4 regions of the Streptomyces sp. BRA346 genome follow, and region 4 is predicted to be linked to each of the others. Evidence: riboswitches for the same ligand, from Rfam matches in the RefSeq annotation. Region 4 holds a riboswitch; each other region holds the start of a gene.

Region 1 (7,091 bases), on a different contig from region 4:
CGGCCCCGGGCACCAGGTAGTTGGTGGCCGGTTTGAGGTAGATCTCCGAGCCCTCCGGGTCGAAGAGGTCGATGAACACCGTGTACAGGTCGCGGTTCTCGGTCAGCTGGGTCAGCAGCAGGCTGATCACCTTGGTGCTGACGATGAAGTCGTCGGCCTTGGTGACCTGGGCGATCTCCCGGTTGCTGTCGTCGTTCATCTCCGTGACGATCGAGTACGGGTCACCGAGCCGCACCTCGATGTCGCGCAGGTGCAGCAGCGTCACCAGCGTCCGGTCGTCGGAGCGCCGGGGGTCGATGGTGTCGTCGGACAGCACCACGATGTGCTGGTAGCGGCCGAGGTCGAGGGCCTCCAGGGACGACCTGCGGGTCGGCTCGCACCGCTTGTGGCCGACCGTCAGGTTCTTCAGCCCCTCCGGCACTCCCTTCCGCGGTAGCCGCGGCGCCGCGATGTCCACCGCCGAGCCGGGTTCGACGAAGCTGTCCAGCAGCGTGATGAGCTTCGACGTCCGGGAGTTCCAGCCGATCACCAGGGTGCGGTCCGGCACCGGCGGCCGCCCGGGCGCCGTGGTGATCGCCGACGGGACGATCCCGGGCGGGGTCTCGGCGGGGCGTATCAGCAGATCGTCCTCGGCCATCACCAGCAGCTGGTCGTCGGCGCGGACCACGGTGTCCATCGGCGGGTTGAGCAGCACCTCACCGTCGCCGCGGCGCAGCCCGGCGGCCATGCCCTGCGTGTAGTGGGCCAGGGTGTCCGCGTACGTCGCACCCGCCAGCGCGGGCTGCGTGTGGAAGTAGAACTCGTTGCCTTCGAAGCTGAGCAGTTCGTTGAAGACGCTGGACAGCCCCGACTGCCGGTGCGCCTGGGCGATGAGCCGTACGGCGATGTCGTCGGCGTCGATGATCAGCGCGTTCGTACCGGCGGCGAGACGGGCCGCGGGCAGGTTGTCCGAACTCTCCACGGCCGCCACGACGTTCGGCCGCGCGCCCTTCCACTTCCGGCTGTTGAGCAGCAGGAGCACCTTGATGACGTCCGTGTCGGTGTCGTCCCCGACCGGCGGCAACACCATGATCGACTTGGCGGTGTCGGGGCTCACCAGCTCCAGGTCGCGCCGCTCCAGCGGACTTCCGGAACGGCAGATCACCCGGGTGCGGCCGGTCACGGGGATCCTGTCGCGGATCTGGTCCTCCATGTCGACCTTGTCGTGGTCGGCGAGGATCACCACACAGGAACGGCGGGCGCTCTGGTTGGCCTCCACCAGCTCGGCGATCACCGTGAACACCTGGTCCGACCAGCCCAGCACGATCGTGTGGCCGCGCTCGATCAGCCGCGACCGGCCCTTGCGGAGCATCTGGATCCGGTTCTCCAGGCCCGTGGTGAGCACACCGATGAGCGCGCTGACGATGAAGATGCCGCCGATCGTGACCGTGAGCATCAGCACCAGGAACAGCGGGTGGCCCGTGTCCCCGCCCATGGTGCCCGGATCGAGCGTGCGCAGCAGGCTCATCCACACCACGCCCGTCCAGCCGCCGCTCTTCCGGGTGTCCTCGTGGGAGAGGGCGACCACCAGCGTGGAGACCACGGCGATCAACGCGAGGGAGGCGAGGCCGAGCCAGCCGATCAGGGCGGGCGTCCCCCGGTCCATGGTGCCGTCGAACCAGTACCGCAGCCGGTCCCGCAGCCTCATCGCACGTCCCCTATCCCCCCGGCCACCCACCGGTCTTACGGTCTCCCAGAGCAGTTGATCATTCTCGCAGGGTTACGGGGGTGCGGCTGCCGGGCGACGGGGCGCCCGCGCGGTCACCAGGCGGCGTGGGCCTGCGGGCTCCCGGTCTCGACGGTCGGTTCGCCGCCCGCCTCGGCGAACGCCTGGAGCGCCTCGATCAGATGACGGCGCTGTCCGGCGGGCATGACGCCCACGATGCGCGCGATCTCCCGGCGGCGCCGCTCGGTGACCTCGGCCACGACCCACCGCCCGGCCCCGGTGAGCGAGATCATGCTGGTACGCCGGTCCTCGGCGGAGACGCCGCGCGCGACCACGCCCGTCGTGACCAGGCGGTCGATCATGCGCATCGCGGTCGACGGCTGGACGCCCAGCTCCCCGGCCAGCCCGGACAGGCTCAGCGGCCCTCCGCCGTCCAGGACGACCAGCATCCGGAACTGCGGCAGCGTCAGGGACTCCTCCACCGCGGCCAACGACCGGGCGGAGACGGCGACGAGCAGCCGGGACGCGGTCAGCACGGCGGTGACCATCGCCTCGGCGTCGGATTCGGAGATTCCGGCCTCGGAGGCCGCGGAGGCTGTGGAACCCCCATCGGATGCTGAGGAACGGCGCGCCATACGCCCTTTCTCCCCCTGCCGCTGTGGAGGGGGTGCCCCGATCCGGCACCACCGCCTAGGCTGGGCCCCGCAGCTGGTTCGCCCTGCCCGCCAGGCAGGCGCGTCGTAAGAGGGAACCCGGTGGAAATCCGGGACTGCCCCGCAGCGGTGAGCGGGAACGACCGCCGTCATACGCACTGGGTCCGGGAGACGGGCCCGGGAAGCGACGGCCAGTAGGTGCCTCGTACGTGCACGACGTCACGAGGTGTGCCCGCGAGTCCGAAGACCTGCCCGTTGCCCGTGCGCGACCGATCGCGCGCGGAGATCCCGGTGACCTCGAGGGCGGGTCGGCGTACCCAGCAGGCGGACGCGCGCGTATCGGACGCGCGGACGATCCGCCCGGTTCGTCACTCCTTCGCGCCCCCGAATCCGGCCGGGATCCCCAAGGGACACGCTCGCGAAGGAGAGCTACGTGACAGCGACATCCGCGGCCGCCGCGGCGGCACGGGCCACCGTGTACGGCTACCCCCGCCAGGGACACCACCGCGAACTGAAGAAGGCCGTCGAGGGCTACTGGAAGGGCCGGGTCGGCGCCGGCACCCTCCGGGAGACCGCCGCGATGCTGCGCGCGGCGAACTGGCGGCAGCTGGCCGACGCCGGTATCGACGAGGTGCCGACCGGCGACTTCTCGTTCTACGACCATGTGCTGGACACCAGCGTCATGGTCGGCGCCGTACCGGACCGCCACCGCGCCGCCGTCGACGCCGACGCGCTGGACGGCTACTTCGCCATGGCGCGCGGCACCCAGGAGGCCGCGCCGCTGGAGATGACCAAGTGGTTCGACACCAACTACCACTACCTGGTGCCCGAACTCGGCCCCGACACCGTCTTCACCGCCAACGCGGCGAAGCAGGTCGCCGAGCTGTCGGAAGCGGTCGCACTCGGGCACACCGCCCGCCCTGTGCTGGTCGGCCCCGTCACCTACCTCCTGCTCGCCAAGCCCGCGCCCGGCGTCGCGCCGGACTTCGAGCCGCTCACCCTGCTGGACCGGCTGCTGCCCGTGTACGCGGAGGTGCTGGCCGATCTGCGGGCGGCCGGCGCCGCGTGGGTCCAGCTGGACGAGCCCGCGCTCGTCCAGGACCGCACCGCCGCCGAACTGAATGCCGCCGCCCGCGCGTACCGCGACCTGGGCGCCCTCACCGACCGCCCCCGGCTGCTGGTCGCCTCGTACTTCGACCGCCTCGGCGAGGCCCTGTCCGTCCTGGCCAAGGCCCCCGTGGACGGGCTGGCGCTCGACTTCACCGGGCCCGCCGCCGCCAACCTCGACGACCTCGCCGCCGTCGGCGGACTGCCCGGCAAGCGCCTGGTCGCGGGCGTCGTGGACGGCCGCAACGTGTGGATCAACGACCTCGCCGCCTCCCTGTCCAGGCTCGGCACCCTGCTCGGCTTCGCCGACCGGGTCGACGTCGCCGCCTCCTGCTCCCTCCTCCACGTCCCCCTCGACACGACGGCCGAACGCGACATCGACCCCCAGATCGCCCGCTGGCTGGCCTTCGCCCGCCAGAAGGCCACCGAGGTCGCGACCCTCGCCCGCGGCATCGCCCAGGGCACCGGCACCATCGCCGCACAACTCGCCGCCAACCGCGCCGACCTGGCCTCCCGCGCCACCTCCACGCTCACCCGCGACCCGGCCGTACGCGCCCGCGCCGAGGCCGTCACCGACGCCGACGCCCGCCGCCCCGAGCCGTACGCCGAGCGCGCCCCCGCCCAGCGCGCCCGGCTGCGGCTGCCCGCGCTGCCGACCACCACCATCGGCTCGTTCCCGCAGACCAGCGAGCTGCGCACCGCCCGCGCCGACCTGCGCGCCGGAACGCTCGACACCGCCGGATACGAGCAGCGCATCGCGGCCGAGATCCAGGACGTGATCTCCTTCCAGGAGAAGACGGGCATCGACGTCCTGGTGCACGGCGAGCCCGAACGCAACGACATGGTCCAGTACTTCGCCGAACAGCTCACCGGCTACCTCGCCACCCGGCACGGCTGGGTGCAGTCCTACGGCACCCGCTACGTCCGCCCGCCGATCCTGGCCGGCGACATCTCCCGGCCCGAGCCGATGACGGTGCGCTGGACGACGTACGCCCAGTCCCTCACCGACCGCCCGGTCAAGGGCATGCTCACCGGCCCCGTCACCATGCTGGCCTGGTCCTTCGTCCGCGACGACCAGCCCCTCGCCGACACCGCACGCCACGTCGCCCTCGCCCTGCGCGACGAGGTGTCCGACCTGGAGGCCGCGGGCACCCCGGTCATCCAGGTCGACGAACCCGCCCTGCGCGAAACCCTGCCCCTGCGCACCGCCGACCGCCCGTCCTACCTGGCCTGGGCCACCGAGGCGTTCCGCCTCACCACCGGCGGCGTGCGCGCGGACACCCAGATCCACACCCATATGTGCTACGCCGAGTTCGGGGACATCCTCCCGGCCATCGACGACCTCGACGCCGACGTCATCAGCCTGGAAGCCGCCCGCTCCCATATGCAGGTCGCCACCGAACTCGCCGACGCCCACTACCCCCGCGAGGTCGGCCCCGGCGTCTACGACATCCACTCCCCCCGTGTCCCCGGCCCCGACGAAACCGCCACCCTCCTCCGCACGGCCCTCGCCGCCATCCCCGCCGACCGCCTCTGGGCCAACCCCGACTGCGGCCTGAAGACCCGCGCCTGGCCCGAGGTCCGCGCCTCCCTGGAGCACCTGGTCGCGGCGGCCCAGGAGGTCCGCTCCACGCTCTGACTGTTATTGCGAATTACTTGCAATAACATCTGCTCTGCATCAAGCTGAAGAGGTACGGGGTCGGCCCGACCACCCTTCGGGACCCGCGCCTGGGTCGGTCCGGGCACGTCCTTCCCGATAGGTGATCGCCTTCTCACACGGCACCCGCCGGACGTTGGCCGACCCCGTTCAGCTGTGCCGAGCAGCCCCCAGGCGCCGGGCGCGGGCCGGGATCACCTCGCTAACGTGCCCGGATGGTGACCTACGACGAGCTCACGCCGCTGGAACGCCGCGTGTGGGATGCCTTCCCCACCGGCGCTGCCGTCGACTTCCGCGCCGCGCCCGAGGAAGATCCGGCGGAAGGCGCGGACTGGGGACCGGCCTGCCGGGGCTGAGCGCGGTCGGGACCCAGTTCGAGAGCTTCGTCGCGTTGAGCGAGTGCCGCGCGACCGGGATGGTCAGCTTCAGCTCGGCCCGGATCGCCCGCACCCTCTATCCGGACCGGTTGTCGGTCGAATCGGCGCATGCCGAGGAGCAGGGAGTCGCCGTCGCGCTGAACCACACGGTGATCGGTGACGCGGTCGTGGCCACCGCCCTGTCCGCCCGCGGTGAGGTACGCCTGGACGGAGCCACCGTGACCGCCCAGGTCGCGATGTCGTCGGCCCGCCTGCACCATCCCGGCGGCATCGCCCTGAACGCCGAAGGGCTCACCGTGGGTTCCGACCTGGCCGCCCGCGGGCTGCACGCCCAGGGCAGCATCACGTTGCGCAGCGCCCGGATACCCGGACAACCGGACCTGACCGAGGCCCGCCTGTCCAGCCCTGACGGCCTGTCACTGCGCGTCAGCAGCGCCGCCATCGGCGAAATGTGGCTGCGCGACGCCACCCATCAGCCGACCGTAGGGCCTGCCCCACGACCGCCCCATCGCGCCGCCTCGCCGATCCGGGCGAGCGCGGCGCGGACGCGCCATGTGCCGGTGACCGTCACACCGGCCAGCCGGTCGGCCAGCGACCTTCGGGAGCCCATCAGCGCCAGCCCCGCATTGAAGGCGAAGAAGGATATGGCGACGACCCAGCACAGCACCGAGAGGACGAACTCGCCGCCGGCCAGCAGGCAGCAGGCCAGCGCATACCAGCCGACATCGACCAGCGTGGTCACCCCGGCGCGCACCGCAACCCGGCCCTTCCCGGGCCGCCCTCCGCCACCGCGCCGCACCACGCACAGGGCCGTCAACGCCTGCCCCGGCGTGCGGCTCATCACGGCCAGCGAGAGGAAGTGGTAGGCGAAGGTGAACACGACCAGGGCGGCGAAGGCTTGCTGGACCGCGCTCACCGCGGACCGCCAAAGCGACCTTCCGACGTCCTGACCCGCCCCCGCCAGATTGCCGTCCGAGGTGATGACCTCCCAAGCACTCGTCCCAGCAAGGCTCGTGACGTCGGTCACCTCGGCACTGATCTGCTGGAAGGTGTACCAGCCGAGCAGCACGGCCACGGCCACGACGACGGCGAAATCCAGCGCCCAAGCACACAGCCGACGCGCCCGCGGGGGACTGGTCGACGCCGTCCCCTCGTCAGGCATCCCGGGTGTCGGCACCGCTCGTCGAAACATCAGTCCCCCCACACGTGTGATGTCGCGGTCTGCACAGTGTAGGGACAGTCACACACCGCCACGAGGGGCAAGTGCAACGAGTCAGGCCCGGTGCTGATCTCTCAGCACCGGGCCTGACCCTTGTTCCTTCAGTCGGGGTGGCGGGATTTGAACCCACCACCTCTTCGTCCCGAATGAGGTTCGAGCGTGATCGCTACCGGCTGGGTTGCTGTTTTGCCTGGTCAGGGCGGTGGGCTGAGGTGGTCCCGGGCGGTCCGGAAGGGGCTCGGGGAGCGGGTCGGCTCCCAGATGGCTCCCAGAGCCCAGCATGGCGCCGATGCCCCTACGTCTGGAGTGTCCAGATCGCCGCATCGGGCGTCACTCCCCTCGGGACCCGCCCGGCGCAACAGGTCGTGCCACC
Region 2 (7,091 bases), on a different contig from region 4:
TGGATGTCGGCACTTCCGTCACCAAGGCCGTGGCCTTCGGCCGCGACGGGGTCGCGCGCGCCTCCGCGGCCCGCCCCAGCCGACTGGACCGCCTGCCCGGCGGCCGGGTCGAACAGGACCTGGAGGACGTGCTGCGCACGGTCGCCGAGGTGGTGCGCGAGGTGGCCGCGGCGCTCCCCGGCCCGCCCGCCGCGCTCGCGCTCACCGGCCAGGGCGACGGGCTGTGGCTGCGCGACGAGGCGGGCCGGGCGGTGCGCCCGCCGATCTCCTGGCTGGACGGCCGGGGCGGCGGGACCATCGCCCGCTGGCGCGCCGACGGCACGCTCGAAGCCCTCTACGCGCTCACCGGCTCCGGGCTGTTCCCGGGCTGCCACGCGCCGCTGCTGCACTGGCTGGCCGAGCACGAGCCGGAGTCGCTGGAGCGGGCGGCGGTCGCGGGATACTGCGTGGACGCGGTGGCCCAGCGGCTGACCGGCGCCATCACCGTGGACGCCTCCGACGCGTCCCTGCCGTTCCTCGACGTCACCACTCGTACGTATGTGCCGGACGCCCTGGAACGCTGCGGTCTGTCCGGCCACGCCCGGCTGCTGCCGGACCCCGCCGCGCCCGGCACCGTCCTCGCGCTGGACGACGAGGGGGCCCGGCTGACCGGACTGCCGCCCGGACTGCCCGTGGTCTCCGGCCCGTACGACCTTCCGGCGTGCGCCATCGGCAGCGGGGTGCGGGACGTGGGCGACGGACTGCTCATCGTCGGCACCACGCTGGCCTGCCAGGTGCTCACCGACCGCGCGGCGGTGGACGCTTCGGCCGATCCGGCCGGAATGTGGCTGTGCACCCCCGACCCGGAGCGCTGGCTGCGCGCGATGCCCGCGATGGTCGGCACGGCCGCTCTGGAGTGGGTGCTCGATCTCACAGGCACGTCCACCACCGAACTCGACGCCCTGCTCGACGGCAGTCCGCCGGGCGCGAACGGCGTGACCGCGCTGCCCTTCCTGTCCGGCGCCGGGGAGCGCGCCCCGTTCGTGGAGCCCGCAGCCCAGGGGCGGTTGGACGGCCTCACCCTCGCCACCACCCGCGCCGACACCGTACGGGCCGTGTGCGAGGCCATCGCCTACGCGGCCCGCCACTGCCTGGAGGCGGCCGGGCTCTCGGGGCGGCTCGCGCTGTGCGGCGGAGGGGTGCGGTCCGCCGCCTGGACGGAGATTTTCGCGAACGTCATCGGCCGCCCGGTGGTCATTCCGGACGAGCCGGAGGTCGGCGCGCGGGGCGCGGTCGCGGTCGCGTGGCGGTCGCTCGGCGACCCCGTGGACGCGTCCCGGTGGCGCTCCGCGTCCCGTACGGTCGAGCCGCGGAGCGAGCTTCGCGGCGCGTACGAGGACGGCTACGCGGGCTACCGCGACCGCCTCGCCCGTGCCCTGGACGAATGGCGGACGAGCGGTCCGGCGAGCTAGTTTTCCCTGGGATTCCGGCGCGGCCAAAGCCCGCCGCGACTAGCACATCCATACGAATCCACCCAGCTGACGACACAACATCTGGGGGCGCGTGCGCAGCACGACACAAGATGTATGCTCGTCTCCGCTGTCGCCGCAGGGGAATCCGGCGCGAATCCGGAACTGTCCCGCAACGGTGTACGTGTGCGCTTTTGCGTACCCGTGAGTCCGATGACCTGCCGACGGCCGTCTGCATACGTCCGGGCCTCGCGGGTTGGGCCGATGGACGCTGCGTGGTGTGCCGTGAAGCGGAATCGGCATGCCCGTGAGCGGCCATCGCGCACTGCCTTCGCAGGCCCCAGCCGAGCGAGGGAGAACACTTCAGTGACCATCGCGCCCGCCGACCCGGTTTCAGAGGCAGCGGAAACTCCGGCAGCGGCCGACGCGCCCGGGACCGCCTTGTTGCGGACCCTCACCGGGCTCACCGCCGACCTGCCCGCCACCGACCCCGGCAAGGTCGCGGCCGCCGCCCTGCGCGGCCGCCATCCCGGTTCGGACGAGGCGGAGTTGCGCTCCCTGGCGACCGAGGCGGCGGCCGGACTCATCGGCGAGGAGCCGGAGTACTCCAAGCTCGCCGCGCGGCTGCTGACCCGCGCGATCGCCGAGGAGGCGGCCGGGCAGGGCGCGGACTCCTTCTCCGCGTCCGTCGCCGTGGGCCACCGCGAGGGCCTGATCGCCGACTCCACCGCCGAGTTCGTGACCGCCCACGCCGCCCGGCTGGACGCGCTGGTCGACCGGGCGCTGGCCGACGGCGCCGACGACCGCTTCGGCTACTTCGGGCTGCGCACCCTGCACAGCCGCTATCTGCTCCGCCACCCGATCACCCGTCAGGTGATCGAGACCCCGCAGCACTTCCTGCTGCGGGTGGCCTGCGGGCTCGCCGAGGACCTCACCGAGCGGGCGCTGGACGACGTCGCCGAGCTGTACCGGATGACGAGCACGCTGTCGTACCTGCCCAGCTCCCCCACGCTGTTCAACTCCGGCACCCGGCACCCGCAGATGTCCTCCTGCTATCTGCTGGACTCACCGCTGGACGAGCTGGACTCGATCTACAACCGCTACCACCAGGTGGCACGGCTGTCGAAGCACGCGGGCGGCATCGGTCTGTCGTACTCCCGCATCCGCGCCCGCGGTTCGCTGATCCGCGGCACCAACGGGCACTCCAACGGCATCGTGCCGTTCCTGCGCACGCTCGACGCCTCGGTGGCGGCCGTCAACCAGGGCGGCCGGCGCAAGGGCGCGGCCTGCGTCTACCTGGAGACCTGGCACGCGGACATCGAGGAGTTCCTGGAGCTGCGGGACAACACGGGCGAAGAGGCCCGCCGCACCCACAACCTCAACATCGCGCACTGGATCCCCGACGAGTTCATGCGCCGGGTCGAGGCGGACGCCGACTGGTCGCTGTTCTCGCCCGTGGACGCGCCCGAGCTGGTCGACCTGTGGGGCGAGGAGTTCGAGGCCGCGTACCGCAAGGCCGAGGCCGAAGGAAAGGCGCTCAAGCAGGTACCGGCCCGCCAGCTGTACGCCCGGATGATGCGCACCCTCGCGCAGACCGGCAACGGCTGGATGACGTTCAAGGACGCCGCCAACCGCACCGCCAACCAGACCGCCGAGGCGGGCCGGGTCGTCCACTCCTCCAACCTGTGCACCGAGATCCTGGAGGTCACCGACGACGGCGAGACGGCCGTCTGCAACCTCGGCTCGGTCAACCTCGCCGCCCACCTGGGCAAAGACGTCGGCGACGGGGAAGAGGTGATGGACTGGGAGCGGCTGGACCGCACCGTCCGCACCGCCGTGACCTTCCTCGACCGCGTGGTGGACATCAACTTCTACCCCACGGAAGAGGCCGGGGCCTCCAACTCCCGCTGGCGGCCGGTGGGGCTCGGCCTGATGGGCCTCCAGGACGTCTTCTTCCGGCTGCGGCTGCCGTTCGACTCGCCCGAGGCGCAGGCGCTCTCCACCCGGATCTCCGAGCGCATCATGCTCGCCGCGTACGAGGCGTCCTGCGACCTCGCCGAGCGCCACGGCCCGCACCCGGCCTGGGCCGAGACCCGCACCGCGCGCGGCGTGCTCCACCCGGACCACTACACCGGCGCGCAGGCCGCCTGGCCCGAGCGCTGGGAGGCGCTGCGCACCCGGATGGCGACGACCGGCATGCGGAACTCGCTGCTGCTGGCGATCGCGCCGACCGCCACCATCGCCTCCATCGCGGGCGTGTACGAGTGCATCGAGCCGCAGGTCTCCAACCTCTTCAAGCGCGAAACCCTCAGCGGTGAGTTCCTCCAGGTCAACAACTACCTGGTGAACGACCTGAAGAAGCTCGGCATATGGGACGCCCAGACCCGTGACGCGCTGCGCGAGGCCAACGGCTCGGTCCAGGACCTCTCCTGGGTGCCCAGGGACGTCCGCGACCTGTACCGCACCGCGTGGGAGATCCCGCAGCGCGCCCTGATCGACATGGCGGCGGCCCGCACCCCGTACCTCGACCAGAGCCAGTCGCTGAACCTCTTCATGGCGGCGCCGACCATCGGCAAGCTCAGCTCGATGTACGCGTACGCCTGGAAGCGCGGCATCAAGACCACCTACTACCTGCGCTCCCGCCCGGCGACCCGGATCGCCCAGAGCGCCCGCGGTGGCGCCGCCACGGCCACCGTCCCCGCCCCCGTCCCCGCCCAGCAGACGCCCGCCGAGGCCGACGCGGTCGCCTGCTCCCTGGAAAACCCCGAGTCCTGCGAGGCCTGCCAGTAATGCCCACCGCATCCGAGATGACCACCGCGAACACCGCGACGGATCACGCCAAGAACCTGCTCGACCCGGGCTTCGAGCTGACCCTGCGGCCGATGCGGTACCCGCAGTTCTACGACCGCTACCGGGACGCGATCAAGAACACCTGGACCGTGGAAGAGGTCGACCTCCACTCGGACGTCGCCGACCTCGCCAAGCTGTCCCCCGGTGAGCAGCACATGATCAGCCGACTGGTGGCGTTCTTCGCGACCGGCGACTCGATCGTGTCCAACAACCTGGTGCTGACGCTCTACAAGCACATCAACTCCCCCGAGGCGCGGCTGTATCTGTCGCGGCAGCTCTTCGAGGAGGCCGTGCACGTCCAGTTCTATCTGACCCTGCTGGACACCTACCTGCCCGATCCGGACGATCGCGCGGCGTCCTTCGCGGCGGTCGAGAACATCCCCTCCATCCGGGAGAAGGCGGAATTCTGTTTCCGCTGGATGGACTCGGTGGAGAAGATCGACCGCCTGGAGACCAAGGCCGACCGCCGCCGCTTCCTGCTCAACCTGATCTGCTTCGCGGCCTGCATCGAGGGCCTCTTCTTCTACGGCGCCTTCGCCTACGTCTACTGGTTCCGCTCGCGCGGCCTCCTCCACGGCCTCGCGACCGGCACCAACTGGGTGTTCCGCGACGAGTCCATGCACATGGAGTTCGCCTTCTCCGTCGTGGACACCGTTCGCGAGGAGGAGCCCGACCTCTTCGACGACGAGCTGGAGCGCCAGGTCACCGACATGCTGAAGGAGGCCGTCCAGGCGGAGCTCCAGTTCGCCCACGACCTCTGCGGCGACGGCCTGCCGGGTATGAACACCGAATCGATGCGCGCCTACCTGGAGTGCGTCGCCGACCAGCGCCTGGCCCGCCTCGGCTTCCCCGCGGTCTTCGGCTCGGAGAACCCGTTCTCCTTCATGGAGCTCCAGGACGTCCAGGAGCTGACCAACTTCTTCGAACGCCGCGCCTCGGCCTACCAGGTCGCGGTCGAGGGCTCGGTCTCCTTCGACGACGACTTCTGACCGTCTCCGGGGGCATACCCCCTCGCTTCCCGACACGGCCGCACTCCTTCCGGAGCGCGGCCGTGTCGTCGTTGACATCCCCTGTCGCCGACGGAACATTGGTCTGGCTCGGTTCACATAACACTGAATCACCGAGGGGGGCACATGGGGCACAAAGGGGACGGCTTCTCTATCGACAACACTTCCATCAACGGCAGTTCGAATCTGCTGATCGAGATGGCGGGGCTGCTCTATGAAGGGCGTCCTGACGGCGACCTCTGCACCATGGCACGAGCGCCACGTGCCCATCCTGACGTGGCGGCCAAAGCCGACCGGTTCGCCCGCTTCGCGAACGACCAGTACCAGGACCTGACGACGCTGCTCGCCGCACTCTCCACTCGCCTTCGGGAAACCGGCAGCAGCTATGTCGACTTCGACGGAGACGTCGCGGAAGGCCTCATGAACGCCCTCCTGGAACTGGGTCAGTACGTCGCGCCGGAAGACAGGTGAGTCGGGGGATGACGTATCGCAAGGATGTCGAATTCCTCGAAGACTGCAATCCCAAGCTCGTCGAGCGCAATTCCGATGAATTCCGCCGACTGCGTGACCTGCTGCTCGAGATCGAACCCGCCGCGAAACGCGCCGCCACCGGCACGGAGTGGGTGAGCAAGAGCCGCGAGCCCTACGACGACCGGCTGCGTCAAGCCCGTGACATGATCGCGCACCTCGCCGAAGGCTACGACGCGGCCCGCAAGGCGCTGCTGCACTACTCCGCGGCGCTGGACACCGCCAAGGCCCACTACTCCAACGGCAAGGCAGCCGAGCAGACCCTCGCGGATCTCATCGCACAGGTCGGCCAGGCCGTCACGCGTACGGCCCAGGAGGCCGAGCCGATGCGCCAGTGGGAGGACATGCGCGGCACCACCGGCTTCCTGGACTGGGCCGCTGAACTCACCATGGACATCGACGACATCAAGGACGATGCCAACCGCGCACACGATCAGGCGAGTTCGGACTTCGGCAATGCGAAGACGGTCGAAAAGGACGCGCGCGACGACTGTCTCGCCACGCTGAGGAAGGCGTACAAGGCTCTGCCCGATTTCCGCGGCGGCAGTTTTGCCGACGCCAAGGATCTGCTCGACAGCATCCCGGCGCTCCGCAGGGAGGCGGGCGAGGCCCGCAAGGACCCCCTCACCCGGCTCGAGGGCAGTGGCCCCAAGGCGGAGTTCGCTCCCCCGGTGGGCAAGGATGACGTCTCTCCCGCGCTCTGGGACATCCGCATGAAGCTCCAGGACCTTCCTGAGGCAACCGACAGCTACTGGATCCCGCCCCTGTCGAACGGGGACCGGGCCGAGTGGATCTCGGCGAACAAGGACATCATCAACGCCGCCGCGAAGCACTCGGGCCTGACCCCGGAGTTGGTCGCGGGCATCGCCTGGCAGGAGGTCGGCGGCCAGCCCGGGCCGGCGGACGACGTCACCGACTCGGTCCGGGAGATAGCGGAGCAGGACTGGTTCCCCGTCACCCCGGAGAACCTCCCCGGCCGGCTCGGCGGTGACAAGGACGAGACCTCCTTCGGTCCCATCGCGATCCAGGTGCGACGCGGTGCGGAGGTGCTCGGCTACGACCCCGAAAACCTCACCGGCAGCCAACGCGACCAGGTCGAGGCGGCCCTACAGGACCCCGGGCAGAACATCTTCATCGCTTCCGAATACCTCGCGATGCTGAAGGCCGAGAGCGACTTCGCCGATGTACCTGCCGACCAGATGACACCGGAGCAGCGCCAGGAGCTGGGGGCCCGCTACAACGGCGGACCGTACTGGCA
Region 3 (7,091 bases), on a different contig from region 4:
CGAACGGCGCCCGCCGACGCCGGTGGGGGAGCGACAGGAGCGCGGCCTGCCGTACGTCCTCGGTCCGTACGTCCGTCCGGCCCGCCCAGGCGGCCAGCGCCGTCGCCGTACGCGCCGTCACGATGTCCGCGCGCATCCCGTCCACCTCGAACGCCGCGCACACCGCGGCGATCTGCCGCAGCGCGCGGTCGCCCAGCCGGACGGCGGGCAGCAGGGCGCGCGCCGCCGCTATGCGGTCCCGCAGCTCGCCCTCCTCGCGCGCCCAGCGCGCGGCGAACCCGGCCGGGTCCTCGTCGTACGCCAGCCTTCGGCGCACCACCTCGACCCGCTCCTCGGTGTCCCGCGACGCCGTGACCTCGACGGTGAGCCCGAAGCGGTCCAGCAGCTGCGGCCGCAGCTCGCCCTCCTCCGGGTTCATGGTGCCCACCAGCAGGAAGCGCGCGGCGTGCCGTACGGAGACGCCCTCGCGCTCCACATAGGAGGCGCCCATGGCGGCCGCGTCGAGCAGCAGGTCGATCAGGTGGTCGTGCAGCAGGTTGACCTCGTCGACGTACAGCACCCCGCGGTGGGCGTCCGCGAGCAGCCCCGGCTCGAACGCCTTGACCCCGTCCGACAGCGCCCGCTCGATGTCCAGCGACCCGACGAGGCGGTCCTCGGACGCGCCGACCGGAAGCTCCACCATCCGCGCGGGGCGCGCGTCCCCGGGGGCGGTCTCGTGCGGCCCGTCCGGGCAGCCCGGGTCGGGCGCGGCGGGATCGCACGAGAAGCGGCACCCGGGCACGACGTCGACCGGCGGCAGCAGCGTGGACAGCGCGCGCACGGCCGTCGACTTGGCCGTGCCCTTCTCGCCGCGCACCAGCACCCCGCCCACGGCGGGCGAGACGGCGTTGAGGAGCAGGGCGAGCCGCATGTCGTCCATTCCGACGACCGCGGTGAACGGGTAGGCAGCGGTGGTCATGCTTCGGAACCTCCTACGGTGCGTGCGCGGTCGGTGCGTGCGGGCTCGCGTCTCGTCGTGCTCAATCCGTTCCTCCCGGCGCCCCGGGCGGCACGAAGGGCAGCCCGTCCGGTACGCCGTCCTCGATGAGCCTCAGCAGCGCGTCCGTGTCCGCGTGCTCCTCGATCAGATCGCCCAGCCGGTCGAGCTGCTCCTCGCGCAGCGCCCCGAAGCGGGTGTCCGGCGCGGGCACGAACGCCCGGCCCGCCGCCTCCGCGACCCGCCGCAGGAAGGCACGGCGGAAGCCGTCGCTCTCCAGCGAGCCGTGCCAGTGGGTGCCCCACACCGGGCCCACCCGGCAGCCGTCCAGGAAGGGTTCGTCGCCCCCGTGGAGCAGTTCGGCGACCCCGTGGTGGATCTCGTAGCCCGCCACCGGCTCGCCCAGTGCCTCGCCCACCGGCCGGGCCAGGGTCTTCTCGGCCGCGAAGCGGACCCGTACGGGCAGCAGCCCGAGGCCCTCGACCGTCCCGGCCTTCGACTCGACCTCGTCCTCGATCGCGTGGCCCAGCGCCTGGAAGCCGCCGCAGATCCCGAGCACCGGCCGCCCCTCCGCGGCCCGCCGCGCGATCGCGTCGGCGAGACCGCGTGTCCGCAGCCACTCCAGCGCCTTCACGGTGCCCCGGGTGCCCGGCAGCACCACCAGATCGGCGTCGGCCAGCTCCTCCGGCCGGTCCACGAAGCGCACGACCACGCCCGGCTCGGCGGCCAGCGCGTCCACGTCGGTGAAGTTGGACATCAGCGGTACGGCGGCCACCGCGACCCGCAGCACGTCCGCGCCGTACGGCGGTGCGACGACGCTCTCGCGCACCGTGCCGCGCAGCGAGACGCGCAGGCCGTCCTCCTCGTCGATGCCGAGGCCGTGCGCGTACGGCAGCACACCCACGGTCGGCCGTCCGGTGAGGTCGCGCAGCATGACCAGACCGGGTTCCAGCAGGCTCACATCACCGCGGAACTTGTTCACCACATAGGCGGCGATGTGCCGCTGGTCCTCGCGGGACAGCAGCGCGGTCGTACCGAAGAACGACGCGAAGACGCCGCCGCGGTCGATGTCGCCGACCACGACGACCGGCAGCCCCGCGGCCCGGGCGAGACCGAGGTTGACGATGTCGGTGCGGCGCAGATTGATCTCGGCCGGGCTGCCCGCGCCCTCGCAGATCACCGCGTCATGGGTGCGCCGCAGCTCGCTCAGGCAGTCGGTGACGGTCTCCAGCAGCCCTTCACGCCGCCGCTCGGAGTGGTAGCCGCGCGCGCTCATCTCGCCCACCGGCTTGCCGAGCAGCACCACCTGGCTGCTGCGGTCGCTGCCCGGCTTCAGCAGGACAGGGTTCATCAGGGCGCTCGGTTCGACGCGCGCGGCCGCGGCCTGCATCGCCTGGGCGCGCCCGATCTCGGCGCCCTCCCGGGTGACGAAGGAGTTGAGCGACATGTTCTGCGCCTTGAACGGGGCGACCCGGAGCCCTTTGCGCGCCAGCCAGCGGCATATGCCCGCGGTGACGACGCTCTTCCCGGCGTCCGAAGTCGTTCCCGCGACGAGCAGTCCGCCCCCCAGGGTCATCGGTTCACCCCTTCCTGATCGGCTCCGGAGCCCCGACCGGCTCCGGAGCGAGCCACGACGGTGGCGAGCAGGGCGAGCGCCGACACCCGCCGCGAGAGGCGGATCGCCCGCGGAATGTCGGCCGCCGCCACGGGGCGGCCGCCCGGGTTCAGCACCGGGCGGTGCTCGACCCGGCCCGCGTACGCCAGCGTCCCGCCCAGCCGGACCCCCAGCGCGCCCGCGAACGCCGCCTCCACCGGGCCCGCGTTGGGGCTCGGGTGGCGTCCGCCGTCCTCGCGCCAGGCGCGCCACGCGCCGCGCGGATCGGGCCCGGCGAGGGCGGCCAGGGCGGCGGTGAGCCGGGCGCCGGGCCAGCCCGCGACGTCGTCCAGCCGGGCCGCGGCCCAGCCGAACCGGCGGTAGCGGGCCGACTTGTGGCCCACCATGGCGTCCAGGGTGTTGACGGCGCGGAAGCCGACGAGCCCCGGCACCCCGGCCACGGCCCCCCACACCAGCGCGCCCACCACCGCGTCCGAGGTGTTCTCGGCCACCGACTCGACGATCGCCCGCGCGATCTGCTGCGCGTCCAGCGCCTGCGGATCGCGTCCGCACAGATGCGGCAGCCGCTCCCGCGCGGCGTCGACGTCCCCGGCGGCCAGCGCGTCACCGATGGCCCGGGCCTCCCGCACCAGCGAGGTGCCGCCCAGCACGGCCCAGGTGGCGGCGGCGGTCAGCGCGGCATCGGCCGTCGTACGGCGGCGGCCCGTGAAGCCGCGTACGGTACGCGCCAGCAGCGCGGCACCGGCGGCCGCGCCGCCCGCGCACAGCGCGGTGTGCAGGGCCCCGGAACCGCGGTGATCGCGCCACAGCCGTCGCTCGACGGCCGCGGCGGCGCGTCCGAACGCGGCCACCGGATGGCCGCGGCGCGGATCGCCTACGGCGAGGTCGCCGAGGAAGCCGAGTGCGGCGCCGCACGCGTACGAGGCGTGGTCGGCACGCATCCTTCAGACCGCCGTCATGCCTCTGCGGCGGGGCACACGAACAGGGGGAGCTGACGGCGTGGCAGTGCCGGGCATGGCGGTATGTCCTCACTCAGGGTCCGCGCCCTGGCTCGACGTGACCGGCGGTGAGAGTCTCCTGGCTCCCGGATCCGCGGCTCTCCCGGTCTTCCAGCCCTCCTGGCGTACGGACGGCCGTGACCCCTTGCGGTGAGGGGAGAGCGCTCCCCGGTGACAGTGGCGGGACCGCGCCGGATTCTCACCGGCTTCCTCTCCTGCCGCCGTTTGGCTCGGGAAGTCCACCATGGGGCGCGAATGGCCGTCAACTCGCATTTGACCTGCGATGCCAGAGTGTGCCGAGATCCACAGGGCCCCCGTGGGAACGACCGCGGGGCGGTGGGCGCCGAACAGCGCCCACCGCCCCGCGGCTTGCGTGGCCTCCGTTGGTTTCAGGCCACGATCAGATAGATGCCGTACGCCACCACCGCGGCGCACAGCGCGAAACAGGCGTACGCGCCGGTGCGCGCAACCGGGGACGCGCCGCCCGCGGCGGCCTGGGGCTGCGGCTGCGCCGTACGGGAGGTGCCGATGATGCCCAGGGTGAAGACCCCTACGACGCCGACCGTCACCGCGAGGCTGACGCCGAAGACCTGGCCGAGGGCCGCCCAGTCGATGTGCATTGCGTGTGCTCCCTGTCAGCTGGTGGAACGGGATCCCGCGGTGGCGGGGGTCGGGGCGGATTCGGACGAGGCGTCCCCGGTGGACGTCGAGTCCGAGGTGTTCTTCGAGGCGTCTGCGGCATCCGTGCCGCCGGTGCCGTCAGAAGAGGCCGACGTGTTCTTTCCGGCGGGCGGCGGGGCCACCGACCGCACGGCGGCGGTGACGACACCGACCGGCTCGGCGGAATCCGCACCCGGCTCGTTGACGTTGGTGGCGTCCACCGGCTTGCGGCGCGACAGCACCCAGATGACACCGCAGCCCACCACCGCGAGGACGGCGACCGCGGCGATGCCCCCGTTGCCCTGGTCGGCCAGCAGTGCCGCGGCGGCGGCCACCAGACCGGCGGCCGGCAGGGTCAGCGCCCACGCGGCGACCATGCGGCCCGCGGTCGACCAGCGCACCACACCGCCCTTGCGGCCGACGCCCGCACCCATGACGGCACCCGAGCAGACCTGCGTGGTGGACAGCGCGAAGCCGATGTGGGACGAGGCCAGGATGACGGTCGCGGCGCCGGTCTGGGCGGCGAAGCCCTGCGGCGGCTGGATGTCCGTGATGCCCTTGCCCATGGTCCGGATGATGCGCCAGCCACCCAGGTAGGTGCCGAGCGCGATCGCGAGACCGGCGGAGACGATCACCCACATGGGCGGGTCGGCGTCCGGCGCGATGACGCCGCCGGTGACCAGCGCGAGGGTGATGACGCCCATCGTCTTCTGGGCGTCGTTGGTGCCGTGCGCCAGGGAGACCAGAGCGGCCGAGGCGATCTGCCCGGCGCGGTAGCCCTTCGCGGTGTCCTCCGCGGCCCGGTTGTGGGCCAGCCGGTACGTGAGCCGGGTGGCGGCCACCGTGGCGATGCCCGCCACGACCGGCGCGGCCACGGCCGGGATGAGGACCTTCATGACGATCGCGTCGCCGTTGACCCCGTCCATGCCGACGGAGACCACGGTGGCGCCGATGAGGCCGCCGAAGAGGGCGTGCGAGGAACTGGACGGGAGACCGGCCAGCCAGGTCACCAGGTTCCAGAGGATCGCGCCGACGAGCCCCGCGAAGATTACTTCGGGCTGGATGCCGGAGCCCTCGTCGATGATTCCGCCGGAGATGGTCTTGGCGACCTCCACGGACAGGAAGGCGCCGACGAGGTTGAGGACTGCCGACATCGCCACCGCGACCCGGGGACCGAGCGCTCCGGTGGAGATGGTGGTGGCCATGGCGTTGGCCGTGTCGTGGAAGCCGTTCGTGAAGTCGAACACCAAGGCCGTGACGATCACGATCCCGATGAGAAGCGTGATGTGTTCCATACACCCGGTCAATCAGTTCGGAGGGCTGTCAGTGCACGGTGAACGTAAGGAAACTGGGTGAACGGAAGATGAACTGAGGCGGGCTTCACGGTGACACGGGCACACGGGTGTGAGAACGGCTGGTTTTCGACCGTACTCCCTTTCGCCATACGGGATTTGGTGTCCGTACATCGAGGCGGTGTAACCGCTCCGCTCCGGCGCCCGTATGGAAGGATCGCGCCCGGAGGTGAGGCCCGTGACGGAGCCGCGATCGGCACGACGGCCACAGCCGAGGCTGACCCAGCCCCTGCGGCAGGCGTGGACGCAGGTGGTGCGGACGGCCCGCAGAACCACCGCCGACGGGCTCGTCGTCGGCACCTCGGGCAATGTGTCGGCCCGCGTCGGCGACACCGTCCTGGTGACCCCGAGCGGCGTCCCCTACGACCGGCTCGGCCCGCGTGACGTGGTCGGCGTGGACCTCGACGGCCGACAGGTGCTGGGCACGCTCGCGCCCACCAGTGAGCTGCCCATGCACCTCGCCGTCTACCGTCACACGGACGATGCCGCGGCCATCGTCCACACCCATGCCGTTCACGCCACCGCCGTCTCCACGCTGGTCGACGAGCTCCCCGCGATCCACTACATGACCGCCGCCCTCGGCGGGCCGGTCCGGGTCGCCGGCTACGCGCTCTACGGCACCGATGAATTGGCCGAAAACATGCTGTCCGCGCTGCGCGACCGCTCCGGCTGTCTGCTGCGCAACCACGGCACCCTCGTATACGGCGCGACGCTGGACCAGGCCTACGACCGCACCGCCCAGCTCGAATGGATGTGTCAGGTCTGGCTGGCCGCGGCCGCGGTCCCCGGGCGCACCCCCACCCTCATCCCGCCCGCCGAGCTGGACCGCGCAGCGGCCAAGCTCAGCGGTTACGGCCAGTCACGGGACGGCGGTACGGAGGGCGGCGCTCCGGGCGTCCCGAAATAGCCCCTTCCGCTGGCCGCCGCGCGGCCGCCCGCCCACACTGGGAGGGATGCGTGTGCGGACAACGGCGGTCGCTGCCGCCACCACTCTGCTCGGTGTCGGCGCGGCCGCGGTGGCGGCGGGCCGGTACGTCACCGACGCTGCGCTCAAACCGGCCCCCGACCGGCCGCTGCCGAACGAGCCGCCACTCACGGTGCACGCCATGGACGACGACGGGCGGATCACCCTCACCCGTTCGCTCGCCTCGCTGCGCCCCGGCACCTACGGTCTCGTCGGCCGGGCCTGCCACGCCGTCGTCGGCCCGGTGGACGACGACGTTCCGCACCCCGCCGACTGCGTCGTACGCCGCCTGGAGCGGGTGACGCACGGCACCCTCGGCACGGGCACCCGGGTGCGGCTCACCCCGCAGGTGCACCTCGGCAACCCCAGGGACGCGCTCGGCCTCGAGCACGCCGATGTCGACATTCCCGGCGAACTCGGTCCGCTGCCCGCCTGGTTCCTGCCCGGCGAGCGCACCACCTGGGTCATCACCACCCATGGCCTCGGCACCACCCGGGAACACCCCATGGTCGTCATGCCGATGCTG
Region 4 (7,091 bases):
GCGCGCCCTGGTCACCGAACTGCGGGCCGTCGTCCACGAGGGCGTCGGCGACGAGGAGTACGCCGCCGCGCTGAAGGTGCTGCGCACGATGGTCGCCGACGTCCAGCGCGCCGAAGGCGTGACGTGAGCGGTCAGCCGAGCAGCGGCAGGGCCGGGAAGGTGTGGTCCTGCCAGAGGAGCCGGGAGGTCTCCTCCGGGTAGGCGGTGATCTCGGGCTCCGCGTCGAAGACCTGGGTGAGGCGGCGGTCGGGGTCGTACGCGGGCCAGCCCGGGTCGCCCGTCGTGGCGAACGCGGTCCAGGCCGTACGGAAGCGGGACGACAGGGCCTCGGCCTCCGGCGAGGGCCCGGAGCCGTCGAACAGCAGCAGGCCGAGGTCGGCGTCGAAGGTGCCGAACAGCAGCGGTATGTCCAGGCCGTGGCAGGCGCCCATGACGCCGCCGCCCGCCGGGGCGGGCCAGGTCAGCTCGTACACGTGCGCCCGGCCGCCCCCGGCCACCTGGGCCTCGGCCAGCCGCAGCGAGGGCATGTGGAACAGCCAGTCGGACTGGACCCGCTCGTGGAGTTCGGCGGGGGAGGCTTCGGGGAAGGCGGCGCGATAGGCCCGTTCGCCGTCCGGGCCCGGCCCGAACGCGCGCAGCGCCGCCGCCGCTTCCTCCTCGCCCGCCAGGCCGAGCTGCTCGCCGAGCGCGAGGAACAGCCGGTACTCGTCCCGGTTGTGCCCGGCGATCAGCTCCACGTCGCGGGCCGAGCCCGCCGCCAGCGCCTGCCACGGGGTGGTCGGCAGCACCTCGCCGTCCACGACGGGCGCGAAGGGGGTCAGCGTGTGCACGACCTGCCCCCACCGCTCCTCGTACCGGCGCATGGCGGGGCCCAGCGCCTCGCCCGCGGAAGGCAGTTGCCGCGGATCCACCGTGGACAGGTCGGCGGCCGTCGGCCGCCGACCCGCCTCGGCGGCGAGCGCGCCCGCGATGTCCCGGGCCAGCTCGGCGGAGAAGTACGTGCCCGGCACGCTCTGCGCGATGGCGCGCCGGAACAGCCCCGCCGCGCTCGGCATGGCCAGCAGCGAGGCCACCGATCCGGCTCCGGCCGACTCCCCGAAGACGGTGACCCGGCCGGGGTCGCCGCCGAACGCCGCGATGTTCTCCCGCACCCATTCCAGGGCCGCGACCTGGTCGAGCAGGCCGCGGTTGGCGGGCGCCCCGTCGATGTGGGCGAAGCCCTCGATACCGACCCGGTAGTTGAGGGTGACCACGACGACGTCGCCGTCACGGGCGATGCGCCGGGCGTCGTAGCCGGGGCTGCCGGAGTGGCCGAGCTTGTAGGCGCCGCCGTAGAGCCACACCATCACGGGGCGGCGGGCGGCCGGGTCCGGCTCGGGCGTCCACACGTTGACCGTCAGCCAGTCGTCGCCCGTCGGCGCCTCCAGGACCCCGGCGCGGCCCACGAACCCCGACTCCTGCGGGGGCGGCGGCCCGAAGACGTACGCGTCCCGCGTCCCCTCCCAGGAGCGCACGGGGCGCGGCGCCTGAAACCGCGCGTCCCCCACCGGCGGCTCGGCGAACGGGATGCCGCGGAACACGGCCAGACCGCCCTCCCGGCGGCCGCGCACCGCACCGGCGGCGGCGCGCACCACGGGCCCGGCGGTCCCGGTCGCCGACTCGCTGGACTCGGCTGTCGTCATCGATGACTCCTCACGGTTCCTGGTGAACACGTCGGGAGCCACGATGCCCGAGCCGCGCCCGGATGCCCCCGGCGGGGTGCGATCTGTTGGCACGGCAGGCGGAAGAGGCAGATAGTGGAGGTGGAGCACTCTCGTGAAATCGGAGGACGCCATGATTGTCCTCGGGATCATTCTCCTCATCATCGGTCTGCTGACCGGCATCGCCGTTCTGTGGACGATCGGCATCGTCCTTCTCGCCATCGGGGCGGTCCTGTGGGCCCTGGGCGCTACCGGTCACGCGGTCGCCGGACGCCGGCACTTCTACTGAGGCGCAGACCGACGGGGTCACCCCGTGCGGTACAGGGCGGTGATCAGCTCGATCACCGCCTGCCCCGCGGGGTGCGGATCGTCCCGCCACCAGCCCAGCCGCACCGCGATCGGCTCGGCGTCGCGCACGGGCCGGTACACGATGCCGGGCCGCGGATACTGGTGCGCGGTCGACTCCGCCGTCATCCCCACGCAGCGGCCCGTGGAGATCAGGTTGAGCCAGTCGTCGACGTCGTGCGTCTCCTCGGTGTCCGGGCGGGAGCCGGGCGGCCACAGCTCGGGGGTGGTGGTGCCGGTCCGCCGGTCGACCAGCAGCGTGCGGTCGCTGATGTCGGCGAGCCTGATGGAGCGGCGCCGGGCCAGGGGGTCGTCCGCCGCCATCGCGCACAGCCGCCGCTCCAGCCCCACGATGGCGGAGTCGAAACGCTGGTCCTCCAGCGGCCTGCGCAGCACGGCCAGGTCGCAGGCCCCTTCCGCCAGACCGGCCGTGGTGGCGTTGACGCGGACGAGGTGCAGATCGGTCTCCGGATGGGCGGCGGCCCAGCGGCGCTGGAAGGCGGGGGTGTGACTGCCCAGCGCCGACCACGCGTAACCGATCCGCAGCCGTGTGTGACCAGACGTGGCCTCCCGCACCAGGTGGTCCACCTCGCCCAGCACCCGCCGGGCCTGCGCCACCACCCGCAGCCCGGTGCCGGTCGGGGTCACCGTCCGGGAGGTACGCCGCAACAGGCGCACCCCGAGGGCGCGTTCGAGCGAGGCCAGCGTGCGGGACACGGCCGCCTGGGAGACCCCGAGCGCGATCGCGGCGTCGGTGAAGGTGCCCTCGTCCACGATCGCGACGAGACAGCGCAACTGCCGCAGCTCCACATCCATAACCCAAGCGTATAGGTACGTCGTCCAACGCATTTTGCGCAACGGCCGCGCGACCGCACGATCAGGGTATGGACGCAGCCCACGCCCCCGCTTCCGCTCCTGCTCCCGCCCAGCCGACCGCCACGTCACACCGCGCCGGTCCGGACCTGCCAGACGCCCCGGGCCGGAAACCGGCCGGGCACCCGCTGGCCGGTGTGCTCACCATGGCCGGCAGCGGCCTGTCCAACCAGACCGGCGCCGCGATCGGCTCCCTCGCCTTTCCCGTGCTCGGGGCCTCCGGTGTCGTCGCGGTACGCCAGTACGTCGCCGCCATCGTCCTGCTGGCCGTCGGCCGCCCCCGCATGCGGTCCTTCACCAAGCAGCAGTGGTGGCCGGTGCTGCTGCTGGCCCTGGTCTTCGGCGCGATGAACCTGTCCCTGTACAGCGCCATCGACCGCATCGGCCTCGGGCTCGCGGTGACCCTGGAGTTCCTCGGCCCGCTCACCATCGCCCTGTCCGCCTCCCACCGCCGCACGGACGCGTGCTGCGCGCTGGTCGCGCTGGCGGGAGTGGTCACCCTGATGCGTCCTCAGCCCTCCACCGACTACCTGGGCCTCGGCCTCGGGCTGCTGGCCGCCGCCTGCTGGGCGTCGTACATCCTGCTCAACCGCACCGTCGGCCGCCGCGTCCCCGGGGCGCAGGGGTCGGCGGCGGCCGCGGCGGTCTCCGCCGTGCTGTTCCTGCCCGTGGGCATCGTCATCGCCGTGCAGCACCCGCCGACGCCGGGGGCGGCCGGTTACGCCATCGCGGCCGGTGTCCTCTCCTCCGCCGTGCCCTACCTCGCCGACCTGTTCACGCTGCGCCGCGTCCCCGCCCAGACCTTCGGGCTCTTCATGAGCGTCAACCCGGTCCTCGCCGCCGTCGTCGGATGGATCCTGCTCGGCCAGGGCCTGGGGTGGACCGAGTGGGCGAGCATCGGCGCCATCGTCGCGGCCAACGCGCTCAGCATCCTCACCTCGCGCGCGTGACCGCTGCCGAACCGCACGTGCGTGACCGCTGCTGAAAGTGCGGCACTTGCCGGTTTTGCGGGGTGCCGCCTACAGTTGCCGCGCCGTGGTGTTCGGGAAGCCGGTGCGAAACCGGAGCGGCCCTCGCCACTGTGATCGGGGAGTTCTCGTCCCGTTCCGCGGCCGCAGGACCGGGCCGCGGAGCCACTGGCCGCCTCGCGCGGCCGGGAAGGCAGGGGCGGTCGCGTCGACCCGTCAGCCAGGAGACCGGCCGCGGCATCTCACGAAGTGATCCACGAGGTGCTGGAGCGTGACCGCATGACCCTGCCCACCGCATTCGCATGGCGGCGCGAGGACACCGTCCGGACCGCCGGGCTGCTGGCGGTGATCGTCGCCCTGCACGCCGTCGCCTTCGGACTGCTCTTCCTGGTGGTCACGCCGCAGCACTACGAGGTCGGCGCCAAGACGTTCGGCGTCGGCCTCGGGATCACCGCGTACACCCTGGGCATGCGGCACGCCTTCGACGCCGACCACATCGCCGCCATCGACAACACCACCCGCAAGCTGATGGCCGACGGCAAGCGGCCGGTGTCGGTGGGCTTCTGGTTCGCGCTCGGCCACTCCAGCGTCGTGGTGCTGCTGGCCGCGCTGGTCGCCGGGGGTACGCAGCTGGCGGGCGCCCTGGTGAACGAGGACTCGGGCACCCACCAGGTCCTCGGGGTCATCGGCACCACCGTGTCCGGGACCTTCCTCTACCTCATCGCCGCGCTCAACCTGGTCGCCCTGCTGGGCATCCTGCGGGTGTTCCGGGCGATGCGCGCCGGGCAGTTCGACGAGTCGGAGCTGGAGGCGCACCTGGACTCGCGCGGCTTCATGAACCGTGTCCTGGGCCGCTTCACGAAGTCCATCACCCGGCCCGGCCAGATGTACCCGCTCGGCTTCCTCTTCGGGCTCGGCTTCGACACCGCCACCGAGGTTACGCTGATGGTGATGGCCGGGAGCGGCGCCGCCGCGGGACTGCCCTGGTACGCCATCCTGTGCCTGCCGCTGCTGTTCGCCGCCGGGATGAGCCTGTTCGACACCCTGGACGGCACCTTCATGAATTTCGCCTACCAGTGGGCGTTCTCCAACCCCGTCCGCAAGGTCTTCTACAACCTGGCCATCACCGGCCTGTCGATCGCGGTGGCCTTCCTCATCGGTACCATCGAGCTGGTGGGCGTGCTCCACGACAAGCTCGCCCTGCGGGACGCCGTCACCGGCTGGATCTCCGGGCTGAACCTGGACAACGTCGGGTTCATCATCGTCGGCCTGTTCGTCGTGGTGTGGGCCGCGGCGCTGGCCTACTGGCGGATCGCCAAGGTCGAACAGCGCTGGGCCGTCCGCACCGCCCCGGCCGCCGCGGACGCGGACGGCGGCTGACGCCGGGCCCGGGGCGCCCGTCCGGGTGACTGTGCCGGGGGGCCCGGCATGGCGGCCGCGGAACGGGAACCCGCATGGTGGCGCCCGGACCGTCCGGCAGCGCCACACCGGGAAGGCGGTACCGCTATGGGTCTGCCCCATGGCCACGCACACGGCACCGTGACGCAGCGGCTGATCGGCGACCACCTCGTGTCCGGCAGCATGCGGCCGGGGGAGGAAATCGCGCTGCGCGTGGACCAGACGCTCACCCAGGACGCCACCGGCACCCTGGTGATGCAGGAGCTGGAGGCGCTGGCGCTGGACCGGGTCCGTACGCAGGTCAGCGTCCAGTACGTCGACCACAACATCCTCCAGGCCGACGAGCGCAACGCCGAGGACCACCTCTTCCTGCGCTCGGCCGCCCGCCGCTTCGGCCTGTGGTTCTCCAAGCCCGGCAACGGGGTCTCCCACCCGACGCACATGCAGCACTTCGGCGCCCCCGGCAGAACGCTCGCCGGATCCGACTCCCACACCTGCGCGGGCGGCTCCCTGGGCATGCTGGCCATCGGCACCGGCGGCCTGGAAGTCGCCCTCGCCATGGCCGGACGGCCCCTCCACCTCACCATGCCGGCGATCTGGGGCATCCGGCTGACCGGGGAACTGCCGCCGTGGGTCAGCGCCAAGGACGTGATCCTGGAGATGCTGCGCCGTCACGGGGTGCAGGGCGGCGTCCACCGCGTACTGGAGTACCACGGGCCCGGCCTGGCCTCCCTCACCGCCATGGACCGGCACGTCATCGCGAACATGGGGGCGGAACTCGGCGCCACCACCACCGTCTTCCCCTCCGACGGCGCGGTGCGCGACTTCCTGGCGGGGGTGGGGCGGGGCGAGGACTTCGTGGAGATCGTCGCGGACGAGGACGCCGCTTACGACCTCGACGAGGAGATCGACCTGTCGTCCCTGGAGCCGCTGATCGCACGGCCCACCTCCCCGGGCAACGTCGTGCCGGTCCGGGAGGCCGCCGGGGAGCCCATCGGGCAGGCGGTCCTCGGCTCCTCCGCCAACCCCGGTTTCCGCGACTTCGCCGTCCCGGCGGCCATGGTGGCGGGGCGGCAGACGGCGCCCGAGGTGAGCTTCGACATCAACCCGACGTCCCGCGAGATCCTCCAGGACCTGACGCGCTCGGGTGCCACGTTCGACCTGATCGCCGCCGGTGGCCGCATCCATCAGTCGGGCTGTCTGGGCTGCATCGGCATGGGCCAGGCCCCCGCGGCGGGGCGCAATTCGCTGCGTACGTTCCCGCGCAACTTCCCCGGCCGCTCCGGCACCGAGGACGACGCGGTGTGGCTGTGCTCACCGGAGACCGCCACGGCCTCCGCGCTGACCGGCGTCATCACGGACCCGCGCGACTGGGCCGACCGCCTGTCCGCGGCCCCGCCCACCCCGGACGTCCCCGCACCGGCGTCGGTCAACGTCGCCATGCTGGAGCCGCCGCTGCCGCCGGACGAGGCCCGCCGCGTCCAGCTGCGGCGCGGCCCCAACATCTCCGCGCTGCCCGACCTCGATCCGCTGCCCGACACCCTGGAAGGCCCGGTCCTCCTCAAGGCCGGTGACGACGTCTCGACCGACGAGATCTCCCCGGCCGGGGCGAAGGCCCTGCCGTACCGGTCCAACATCCCCAAGCTGGCCGAGTTCACCCTGACCCGGCTGGACCCCGACTACCCCCGGCGCGCCGCGTCGGTCCGGGACGACACCGGACACCTCATCGTCGCCGGGGCGAACTACGGTCAGGGCTCGTCCCGCGAACACGCCGCCATCACCCCGCGCTACCTCGGCCTACGGGCGG

The links. Region 4 has a riboswitch for cobalamin ahead of LCH29_RS02315 (HoxN/HupN/NixA family nickel/cobalt transporter). Riboswitches for the same ligand answer to the same signal wherever they lie in the genome.
Region 1: it holds a riboswitch for cobalamin, as region 4 does, so the genes downstream of both, metE (5-methyltetrahydropteroyltriglutamate--homocysteine S-methyltransferase) here and LCH29_RS02315 (HoxN/HupN/NixA family nickel/cobalt transporter) in region 4, are expected to answer to the same signal.
Region 2: it holds a riboswitch for cobalamin, as region 4 does, so the genes downstream of both, LCH29_RS17335 (ribonucleoside-diphosphate reductase subunit alpha) here and LCH29_RS02315 (HoxN/HupN/NixA family nickel/cobalt transporter) in region 4, are expected to answer to the same signal.
Region 3: it holds a riboswitch for cobalamin, as region 4 does, so the genes downstream of both, LCH29_RS11820 (cobalamin biosynthesis protein) here and LCH29_RS02315 (HoxN/HupN/NixA family nickel/cobalt transporter) in region 4, are expected to answer to the same signal.

Annotation. Positions count from the first base shown of each region.
Region 1 covers NZ_JAIWIH010000022.1:171,192-178,282, reverse strand. Annotated here, with positions in the region: gene LCH29_RS25460 (CASTOR/POLLUX-related putative ion channel) at 1-1,687, opposite strand, end outside; gene LCH29_RS25455 (MarR family winged helix-turn-helix transcriptional regulator) at 1,801-2,340, opposite strand; cobalamin riboswitch at 2,398-2,628, shown strand; gene metE (5-methyltetrahydropteroyltriglutamate--homocysteine S-methyltransferase) at 2,792-5,104, shown strand; gene LCH29_RS25445 (hypothetical protein) at 5,338-5,478, shown strand; gene LCH29_RS25440 (RDD family protein) at 5,972-6,661, opposite strand; gene LCH29_RS25435 (TIGR02679 domain-containing protein) at 6,913-7,091, opposite strand, start outside.
Region 2 covers NZ_JAIWIH010000012.1:210,732-217,822, reverse strand. Annotated here, with positions in the region: gene LCH29_RS17340 (FGGY family carbohydrate kinase) at 1-1,451, shown strand, start outside; cobalamin riboswitch at 1,566-1,688, shown strand; gene LCH29_RS17335 (ribonucleoside-diphosphate reductase subunit alpha) at 1,815-4,238, shown strand; gene LCH29_RS17330 (ribonucleotide-diphosphate reductase subunit beta) at 4,256-5,287, shown strand; gene LCH29_RS17325 (hypothetical protein) at 5,432-5,776, shown strand; gene LCH29_RS17320 (hypothetical protein) at 5,785-7,091, shown strand, end outside.
Region 3 covers NZ_JAIWIH010000006.1:439,837-446,927, forward strand. Annotated here, with positions in the region: gene LCH29_RS11810 (putative cobaltochelatase) at 1-958, opposite strand, end outside; gene LCH29_RS11815 (cobyric acid synthase) at 1,020-2,552, opposite strand; gene LCH29_RS11820 (cobalamin biosynthesis protein) at 2,549-3,532, opposite strand; cobalamin riboswitch at 3,643-3,848, opposite strand; gene LCH29_RS11825 (hypothetical protein) at 3,979-4,209, opposite strand; gene LCH29_RS11830 (inorganic phosphate transporter) at 4,225-5,544, opposite strand; gene LCH29_RS11835 (class II aldolase/adducin family protein) at 5,750-6,508, shown strand; gene LCH29_RS11840 (alpha/beta hydrolase) at 6,555-7,091, shown strand, end outside.
Region 4 covers NZ_JAIWIH010000002.1:134,292-141,382, forward strand. Annotated here, with positions in the region: gene LCH29_RS02290 (MarR family winged helix-turn-helix transcriptional regulator) at 1-127, shown strand, start outside; gene LCH29_RS02295 (carboxylesterase/lipase family protein) at 132-1,682, opposite strand; gene LCH29_RS02300 (DUF6131 family protein) at 1,834-1,989, shown strand; gene LCH29_RS02305 (LysR family transcriptional regulator) at 2,007-2,861, opposite strand; gene LCH29_RS02310 (EamA family transporter) at 2,930-3,868, shown strand; cobalamin riboswitch at 3,938-4,137, shown strand; gene LCH29_RS02315 (HoxN/HupN/NixA family nickel/cobalt transporter) at 4,166-5,266, shown strand; gene LCH29_RS02320 (aconitate hydratase) at 5,393-7,091, shown strand, end outside.